Regions from separate parts of the Acuticoccus sp. MNP-M23 genome, predicted to be linked through region 1. Evidence: predicted binding sites of a transcription regulator. Region 1 holds the regulator's gene; each other region holds the start of a gene.
The links. Region 1 encodes PhoB, which activates phosphate uptake and scavenging genes when phosphate is short. Its sites were predicted from a motif close to TGTCATNNANCTGTCAT; they were not measured.

Region 1 (3,274 bases):
ACGACACCATCGACGGGTGCCGCGTGACCGGCCGGATCGAGATGGACGACGAGGACCTCAACAACCACGACCTCGACGTGGTGCTGCTGCGCGCCCGCGTCGGCATGGTGTTCCAGAAGCCGAACCCGTTCCCCAAGTCGATCTACGACAACATCGTCTACGGTCCAAAGATCCACGGCACAGCCACCAAGAAGGCCGACCTCGACATCATCGTCGAGCGGAGCCTGCGCCGTGCGGGCCTTTGGAACGAGGTGAAGGACAGGCTGAACGAGGCGGGCACCGGCCTGTCCGGCGGCCAGCAGCAGCGCCTGTGCATCGCGCGCGCCATTGCCGTGAACCCCGAAGTCATCCTGATGGACGAGCCTTGTTCGGCGCTCGATCCCATCGCAACCGGCACCGTGGAAACGCTGATCCACGAACTGCGCGAGAACTACACGATCGTCATTGTGACGCACTCGATGGCACAAGCCGAGCGCGTGAGCCAGAAGACGTGCTATTTCCACCTCGGCTATCTCGTCGAGGAAGGACCAACTGAAGAGATCTTCAATGATCCTCAAGAGGAGCGCACACGCCAGTATATAACTGGTGTGTTTGGGTAGGAATGCAGCCGTGGCACGTCATTGCGTGGTGTCCGGCGGACGGAGTCATGACGTGGGTATTGTTGTAAGAGACCAGTTTACCGAGATGCAGCGACTGGCAGGAGAAATCGCCGAGATGGGCGGGCTGGCCGAGCAGCTGGTGATGGAGAGCGTGACCGCGCTGACGCGGCTCGACACGCACCTCGCACGCCGGGTGATCGCGGCCGACCGCAAGCTCGACGCCATGCAGCGCAGCGTGGAGAACCACACGGTGGAGATGATCGTGGCGCACCGGCCCGAGGGCAAGGCGCTGCGCGAGCTGGTGGCGGGCCTGCGCATCTCGTCCGACCTCGAACGGGTCGGCGATCTGGCAAAGAACAACGCGAAGCGGTTGCTGGCCATCGAGAACAGCGCGCATCCGCCCCGCGTGGCGCTCGGCATCGAGCACATGTCGGAAATTGCGCTGGAGCAGCTGAAAACGGTGCTCGACGCGTTCACCAGCCAGGACGTGCCGGCTGCGCTGGACGTGCGCCTGCGCGACGACGAGGTGGACGCGATCCACACCTCCATCTTCCGCGAGCTGCTGACGTACATGATGGAGAATCCGCGGAACATCACGTTCTGCACGCATCTCCTGTTCTGCGCAAAGAACATCGAGCGCATCGGCGATCACGCGACAAATATTGCCGAGGCCATCCACTACGTCGTGACCGGCGAGCAGCCCGCGGAAGCTCGCGAAAAGTCCGACGCGTCGTCTTACCTGTCTGCGGATTTCACAGGCAACGTCGGCTTGCGCTGACGGTGACCGGGGCCGCTGACACTTTGTCAAAGGTTAGTTCATGCATGGACCCGACGCGGTTGAACCGTGTGGCAGCGATGCGCATGCGGTGCGGTCCAGGGGCGCGATAATGCCCCGCATCATGATTGTCGAAGACGAGGAGCCGCTAGTGCTTCTCCTGCGCTACAACCTCGAAGCGGAAGGCTATGCGGTCGATTCGTGCAGTCGCGGCGACGAGGCCGAGATGCGCCTTCTGGAACAGCCGCCCGATCTTCTGGTGCTCGACTGGATGCTGCCGGGCCTGTCCGGGATCGAGCTGTGCCGCCGGATCCGGTCCCGCCCGCAGACCGAGCATCTGCCCATCGTGATGCTGACGGCGCGCGGCGAGGAGACCGAGCGGGTGCGCGGCCTTGCCACCGGCGCCGACGACTACGTGACCAAGCCCTTCTCGACGCCCGAGCTGATGGCCCGCATCCGCGGCCTTCTGCGCCGCTCCAAGCCCGAAAAGGTTTCGGCGATGCTGCGCGCTGGCAGCCTGGAGCTGGATCGCACGATGCACCGCGTGCAGCGGGGCGGCCGCGAGGTGAAGCTGGGGCCGACCGAATTCCGCCTGCTTGAATTTCTGATGCAGTCACCCGGCCGCGTGTTCAGCCGCGAGCAGCTTCTGGACGGCGTGTGGGGGCGGGACGTTTACGTGGACGAACGCACGGTGGACGTGCACATCGGCCGCCTGCGCAAGCAGCTCAAGCGCGGCAAGGAGGCGGACCCGATCCGCACAGTGCGCGGCGCCGGCTACGCCTTCGACGACAGGTTCGGCGCCGACTGAGAGCGGCGCTTTTCAGGCTCGGCGCCGGCAATCGCCGCCGCCGCCTCATTGGTTGCCGCGTCAGCGCCCGGTGGGCTTGCGCGGCTTGTTGGTGCGGCCGGGGAATGCCACGTCGGCGTGGGCGGTGCAGTAGGTGTCGCCAGGTTCGGACCGCGCACCGCAGAAGCTGAAATTGTCGCCGGACGGATCGCCGATGGGCCAGCGGCATGTGCTGGCGCTGAGGTCCGTCAGCGTGATTCCGCCGCGCAAGGGCACCACCTCGGCAACATGCTGAGGTACGGGGGCCGGCTCGAAAACCTCCCGCTCGACCACCTTCACCGCAGCAGCGCCGGCCGCCATCACGCGCGGTTGTGCAGCGGGCTTTGGCGTTCGGACCGCAGCGGCTGCGGCGGCGGGCGAGACGGTGGCGGGCGCCGGTGCGGCGCGACGGGCTGCGGGGCGCGCCGTCTTCACGCGGCCCGACAGACCCAGCCGGTGGATCTTGCCGATCACCGCATTGCGCGTGACACCGCCCATCGTCCCGGCGATCTGGGACGCGGAGTGCCCCTCTGCCCAGAGCTTGCGCAGTTGTTCGATCCGCTCGTCGGTCCAGCTCATCGCAGTCCCCTTGCTGTCCACAAACAGCCCACAGGGAATCCAAAGGCGGCGCGCCGAAAACGGCACGGGAATCCACCGTGTTGGCTGAAGGCTGTGGAGCGCGTCATTTGCGCTCCTGTTCCTCATGAATCGTAAAGGAATTGACGAATCAGCGTCTAGAGTCAGCGAGTCGCGATGGACTCAAGAGTTGCTTTTTCCCCAACCATCGGGAAGAAGACGCGTTCGTCTTCGGGCGAGATACCCCAACTCTGTGGAGAAGCGCGTCAAGCGCGACACAATTATGACCGAACCCGCGTTGTTCGCCACCTACAACCGTATTCCCGTCTCGTTTGATTCGGGTGAGGGCGTCTGGCTGCACGGGTCCGACGGGCGACGATACCTCGACATGGGCGCCGGCATCGCCGTGTCCGCCCTTGGCCACCAGCATCCGCACCTTGTTGCGGAGATGCAGAAGGCCGTCGCCGGCGTGTGGCACACGTCCAACCTCTTTGAAAT
Region 2 (3,274 bases), 2.0 Mb from region 1:
GCACAGCACCACCGCTTCAATCTCCGGCGACCCCTCCAGCATATCTGTGAGGTTGGTGTAGCTGGCGATGCCGGGGAGGGTGCCGTGGCGGCTTGCAGCGGCCACGAGGGCAAGGTCCGGGTTGCTCTCGATGGCAGGCACGTGCGCCTTGCGGGCAATCGCCCCGATTCCGACCAGTCCGAGTTTCAGCATCGGGAAATCTCCGTCCTCGCGATTTGGCGATCCATGCCCCGCCTGAGCCGGCCGGGAAAGACCCGGCTGACAGACCATGCCAGACTTCTTCTGACAATCCGGCGCATCCGGCGGCGGGTGCACACCGACTGCGCCTGGCGATTGTGGCTACACGGTCCCCGGCAGCATGTCGTTCTTGAGGCGCCGGAGGCGCCACATGGAGCGTTCGAACAAGGTCGTGATATCGAGGAGGGCGAGGCGGACTGCTGCCGGGGGGCCGTCCGAATCCGCAAGGAACCGCTCGCGCACACCCGCAACGCTGTTGCCGCGCTCGGCGACCAGGGTGGCCAGCATCTGGCGCAGCTCGGTGTCGTCCGGCGTTTCCAGCGCGTCGAGCAGGACGAGGCGCGCCGTATCCGCAGCCTCCATCACCGTCAGCCTGAAATCGTCCACCACCGGGCCGCCGCGCGGCGCAAACGACGCCAGCTCGCCAAAGGTGAACGCAAGGTCTTCGAGCTGGTGCTGGTTTTCGAGGCGGGTGTGCAGCCGGTCGGCAAACTCGGCATCTGCCGGGTCGCTGGCGATCGCCTTCATGTAGGCGTTGATCTCCTTCAGCACCGCGTTGATCCGGTCGCGCTCCACGGCGGCAACCTCGACACGGGCATCGGGGTCGCTGTTGCGGCCGACATCGGAAAGACGCCCGATGAGATTGAGCACCCGTTCCTGTTCGCGCTCCACCAGCGCAAGCGCCAGCACCGGGTTGCGCAGAACGTGGTCGTCCAGATACATCGCCCGCCCTGCGGCAGCGCCCGCATCCTCCGGGTAGCGCCGGGCCAGCCACCGGCCCAGCGGCCCGGAAAAGATGAACGCCACCACCGCCGCCACCAGATTGAACATGATGTACGCGGTGACCACCTGCAGCCCCGGCGACGGGACCAGATATTTCAGGGCGGCCAGCACCAGCGGCACATCCCCCCAAACCTCGATGAAGAACAGGGGGAGGAGAACGATCGCGCCAAGGAAGTTGAAGATGACACTGAAGCCTGCCACCTGCCGCGCCGCCCCGCGCAACTGGACGCTGAGGAGCGCCAGGGACAGAGAAGACCCGATATTGACCGCGTAGGTGAGCATGATCGCGCTCTCGTAGTTCAGCAGCCCTTCCCGGTAGAGGGACATGGTGAGGATCGCGATTGCGACTGAGCCCTGGACGAGGACGGCAAGGATGGTTCCCCCCACCAGAGCGAGAAGGGGCGACGATCCTGCGGTGGTGATGGCGCTGGCGAAATCGGGATCGTCGGCAAAGGGCAGGGCGCCGGTGTTGACGAGGTCGAGGCCGAGAAACAGGAGCGCCGCGCCCAGCAGCACGCCGGTGACATGCCGCAGCGACGGGAACTGCTCCGTGGCAAGGATGTAGCCGGCGACCCCGAGGACGAAGAGGACGCCAGGCCGGATGTTGAGCGAGGCGAAGAGCGGAAGAAGCGTCCCGCCCACGTTCCCGCCGATGATGATCGGCAGAGCCGAGCTCAGATTTATCATGCCGGCCGAGAGCAGGCCGACGCAGATGAACGTGATGCCCGCAAGACTTTGCGATACACCGCCGACGACGAGGCCAACAGAAAACGCGCGCACCCGGTTGTTGGTGGCATTGCGGATCAGTGACTGGACGCGGCGGGTGGCAAGACCCCGAAGGTTGGCCCCGAGAAGATGCACCCCGTACAGGAAAAGACCGAGCCCGGCGATGATTTCCATGAACGAAGTCAGCATAGACAGTGCAACCTTTGAAGGATCAATTTCGGGCGCCGGATGCGGCCGGCCCGGATGAACGAGCGCATCCTTTAACCCTGCGCAAGTCTGACCTGATGTAAAGATTAGACTTTCCGCGTACGTGACATTGTACACGCCCCGCTGGCGCATGCGCACGCCCGGATCCGCAATGGCTCACCAACCGATTTATTCTACCAGGGATCCGGCTGCTGTTTTCCTTGATTAACGACAGCGTTATCGTCCGGCGCCAATTCGTCCGATATTTCATTTGCCCGTCGTTAAAACCCATGGTTTAGGTCCGGCGACGTTCGTCCCGGCTGTCGATGTTATCGTTTGCATCCTGCGGACCGGGCGCCGAAACACGAGGGGAGGACCCAATGAAGAAGACAATCATTCTCGCCGCAGCTGCGGTTGCTGTGGCTGGCGCGGCGACAGCGCCCGCTTTCGCCCAGGACAAGGGCACCATCGGCATTGCGATGCCCACCAAGTCGTCGACCCGCTGGATTTCCGACGGCGATTCCATGGTGAAGCAGTTCGAGGAAGCCGGCTACGAGACCATTCTCCAGTACGCCGAAGACGACATTCCGACCCAGCTCTCCCAGGTGGAGAACATGCTGGTGCGCGGCGTCGACGCCATGGTGATTGCCGCCATCGACGGCACCACCTTGTCCAACGTCCTCGCCAATGCGGCTGCCATGGATGTGCCCGTGGTCGCCTATGACCGCCTCATCCGCGATTCGGGCGATGTCAGCTATTACACCACGTTCGACAACTTCAAGGTTGGCGTGCAGCAGGCCCAGTCCCTGGTCGACGCGCTCGACATGGACAATTGCGACCCCTGCAACATCGAGCTGTTCGGCGGCTCGCCCGACGACAACAACGCCTTCTTCTTCTACGACGGTGGCATGAGCGTGCTGCAGCCGCTGATCGATTCGGGCAAGCTGAACGTGAAGTCCGGCCAGACCGGCATGGACGTGGTCGGCACCCTGCGCTGGGACGGTTCGGTCGCTCAGGCCCGGATGGATAACCTCCTCAGCGCCTACTACACCGACGACACCGTGGACGCCGTGCTCTCCCCCTACGACGGCCTGTCCATCGGCATCATCTCCTCGCTGAAGGGTGTCGGCTATGGTTCGGGCGATCAGCCGATGCCGGTGATTTCCGGCCAGGATGCGGAGATCCCGTCGCTGAAGGCCATCCAGGCCGGTGACCAGACCTCCACGGTGTTCAAGGACACCCGCGAGCTGGCCAAGGTGACCGTTGCGCTGGTCGACGACATCCTCAACGACCGCGAGCCCACCATCAACGACACCGAAACCTACGACAACGGTGTGAAGGT
Region 3 (3,274 bases), 1.8 Mb from region 1:
GGAGGGCGGACCGTCGAACACCAGCTCACCGGCGCGCAGGCCGAGAAGGCGCTGGGTGAAGTCCTGCGCCAGCACCACGTCGTGAATGTTGATGATGGCCGGCAGCCCGCGCTCTTCGCAGATCTCGAGGATCAGGCGCATGATCTGGCGGCTGGTCTTGGGGTCGAGCGAGGCGGTGGGTTCGTCGACCAGCAGAAGCTCGGGGTCCTGCTCCAGGGCGCGGGCAATGCCGACACGCTGGCGCTGCCCGCCGGACAGGGCATCGGCGCGCTTGTCGGCGTGTTCGCCAAGGCCCACCCGCTCCAGAAGCTGGAACGCCTTGTCGACGCTTTCCTGCGGGAAACGGCGCGTGAAGGAACGCCAGAACGGCACATAGCCGAGACGGCCGGACAGGACGTTTTCCATCACCGTCAGCCGCTCCACCAGAGCATATTCCTGGAAGATCATGCCGATCCGGCGGCGCGCACGGCGCAGGTCGCCGCGCGACAGGCCGGTAACGTTGAGGTCGCCCAGATGCACGGTGCCCGAGGTCGGTTCGACCAGCCGGTTGATGCATCGGATCAGGGTGGATTTACCAGCCCCGGACGGGCCGATAAGGCCGACGACCTCGCCCGAGGGGACCGAGACGGTCACATCCTTCAGGGCCTTGTCGCCGGTCTTGTAGGTTTTGGTCAGGCGCTCGATCTTGAGCAATTGAGGTCTCCAGTCGAGAGCCGGGCCGCCGGGCGGCAATCACCGCCCGGCGTGCTGTGGTTACTGACAGTCGTACGAAACGCCGTTGGCTTCGTCGATCTTGCGGATCACTTCCCACTCCTTCTGGAAGGTGATGGGAATGAACTGGGCTTCGCCGTTGCGCTCGAACTCTTTCTGAAGCGACGTGCCTTCCCAGTCAAAGCTGAAGAACGCGTCTTCGATCTGCTTCTGCAGCTCGGGCTTAAGGTTGTAGACCATGCCGTAGCCGGTCGTCGGGAAGGTCTGCGAGGTGTAAAGAACCTTCAGCTGATCTTCGTTGACCACGTCACGGTCGAGCATCCGCTTCTTCACCGAGTTGGCGATGGCGGCGGCCGGGTAGTCCTTGTTGGCAACGCCGAGGATGGAGTTGTCGTGCTTGCCGGAGAATACCGGCTCGAAGTCGGTGCCGGCTTCCATGTTGTAGTCGGCTTTCAGGATGGCCGAGGGCGCCTTGAAGCCGGAGTTGGACGTTTCGGACGTGAAGGCCATCTCCTTGCCCTTGATGTCCTCGACCGAGTCGATGCCGGAGCCCGGATACGTGATGATTTCCATCTCGTAGCCGTAGGACCCGTCAGCACCGGCCATGATGGTGAAGGGGCGGAACCCGGCGCAGGCGACTGCCAGCGGATTGGAGCCGGTGTTGAAGCCCGCAATGTGCAGACGGCCAGCGCGCATCGCTTCGATCTGTGCTGCGTTCGACTGCACGGGGAAGAACTGGACCTTCTTGCCGGTCTGCTCTTCGAGGTATGTCAGGAAGTCGGACCAGGCGTCGGCGTAGACGGCCGGGTCCTCGACCGGGGTGTAGGCGAAGATAAGCGTGCCGGGATCGAGCAGGTCGGCAGCATCGGTCGGAACGTCGGCCACAAGGTCGCCGTCGGCGTCGTTGTAGCGCGCGTCGAGCGTGAAATCCGCGAGGGCGGGCGTTGCGATCAGGGCAGCGCCCGTAAGCGCGGCGGCGAGTAAGCGTTTCATAAGTCCTCCGGTTGGCCGGCTTTTTGCGCCAAGCCTAGTCTTGGGGACCCTGCCAGCGGGTTGAAGCAGGCGCCAGTCCCGAAAATGGAACTGTCATAAAAACGTCATAAAGAGCAAGCCTTTTTGTGACGGCCCGAAAGGCACGGCATTAGCTGATTTTTTCAGACCCGACCGTTTCGCCGGAACCCTTGTTGTCATATTTCATTGGAAATAGACGCACATATTGCGTATGTCTTTCTTCTGTCATCTCTCGTGATTCACAGAACGCTGTGCTCGTCTCCCGGCAAATCGCACGCGCAGCTTCCACAGAAATGGTTCGGCTAGGCTTGGAGATTTTCGTCAATCTGGCGGGCGCGGTTGCGCTCCTCCTCTGGGGTATTCGCACGGTACGCACCGGCGTCGAACGGTTGTTCGGCTCGCGAATCGAGGCGCACGTCGCCGTCCTGACGGGGCGGCGGTTCTCGGCATTCGGGCTCGGCATCGGCACTGCCTTCTCGCTCCAGTCGGCGACTGCGGTCAGCCTGATGGCGGCAAGCTTCTGCGCCGGCGGCGTGCTGACGCTGCCAGCGGGGCTCGCCACGGCGCTTGGCGCGGAAGTCGGCTCCAGCCTCGCGGTCGCGATGCTGAACCTCGACGTGAAGGTGCTCGCCCCTCTCCTTCTTTTCGTCGGCTTCGTCACCTTCACCGCCTCGGGCGGGCGGCGGGGCAAGCACGTCGGCCGGATCACGCTCGGCTTCGCGTTCATCCTCACGGCGCTGACGCTCCTGTCGAGCGCCACGCAGGCGCTGGCCGCGGGGGATGCGGCGCGCGACATCATGCGCATCCTGTCGGCCGAACCGCTGGCGCTTGTCATCGTCACCATGCTTCTCACCTGGCTGATGCACTCGTCTATTGCGGTGGTGTTGATGATTGCGCAGCTGGTCGCCAACGGTGGCCTGCCGCAGGATGGCGGGCTGTGGATGGTGATTGGCGCCAACGCAGGCGCGGCTCTCCCCGCCCTCATCAGCGGGTGGACGCTGGGCGGGCGCGCCCGCCAGCTCCTCCTCGGCGCGGTGGGCCTGCGCCTGATCGGCGTTGCCATCGGCGCGCTGCTCCTCAGCGTCCCGGCACTCGCGGCCCTGCCCCCGGTTCAATATGCCGGCACCCACGTGGTGCTGGCGCACCTCGCGCTCAACGTCACGGCCGGCATTCTCCTTCTGCCGCTGGTGGGGATCGTCGCCAAGGTGGTGCAGGTGCTCCTGCCCCCCGTCGTGATCGCCGCCGATCCCGACCGGGTGACGGGGCACATGTTCCTGGCGCCGGAGGACGTCTCGCGTCCGCAGACCGCCTTCCTCAACATCGCAAACGAGACCTCGCGGGTCGCGCACATCGTGTTCGGGATGATCGGCGGGATTTCGGAGCTGTTCCGCGATCCGGAAGCGGATGCCCGGATCAAGGCGCTGGAGGCCGACGTCGACCGCCTCTACCGCGAAGTGACGCTCTACATGGCCTCGATCAAGCTAGACGACCTCGACGAAGACGAGCGCAACCGCTGGTTCGAGCTGTTCGAGTTCATCACCCATCTGGAGCA

Region 2: the regulator PhoB is predicted to act here: its motif matches at 2,198-2,214, upstream of RDV64_RS20905 (Na/Pi symporter).
Region 3: the regulator PhoB is predicted to act here: its motif matches at 1,796-1,812, upstream of phnD (phosphate/phosphite/phosphonate ABC transporter substrate-binding protein).

What each region holds. Positions count from the first base shown of each region.
Region 1 covers NZ_CP133480.1:1,553,485-1,556,758, reverse strand. The annotation lists gene pstB (phosphate ABC transporter ATP-binding protein PstB) at 1-599, shown strand, start outside; gene phoU (phosphate signaling complex protein PhoU) at 685-1,377, shown strand; gene phoB (phosphate regulon transcriptional regulator PhoB) at 1,487-2,182, shown strand; gene RDV64_RS07375 (GcrA family cell cycle regulator) at 2,243-2,779, opposite strand; gene RDV64_RS07370 (aspartate aminotransferase family protein) at 3,060-3,274, shown strand, end outside.
Region 2 covers NZ_CP133480.1:4,542,294-4,545,567, reverse strand. The annotation lists gene RDV64_RS20910 (Gfo/Idh/MocA family oxidoreductase) at 1-192, opposite strand, end outside; gene RDV64_RS20905 (Na/Pi symporter) at 340-1,935, opposite strand; gene chvE (multiple monosaccharide ABC transporter substrate-binding protein) at 2,313-3,274, shown strand, end outside.
Region 3 covers NZ_CP133480.1:4,740,056-4,743,329, forward strand. The annotation lists gene phnC (phosphonate ABC transporter ATP-binding protein) at 1-693, opposite strand, end outside; gene phnD (phosphate/phosphite/phosphonate ABC transporter substrate-binding protein) at 754-1,704, opposite strand; gene RDV64_RS21775 (Na/Pi cotransporter family protein) at 2,031-3,274, shown strand, end outside.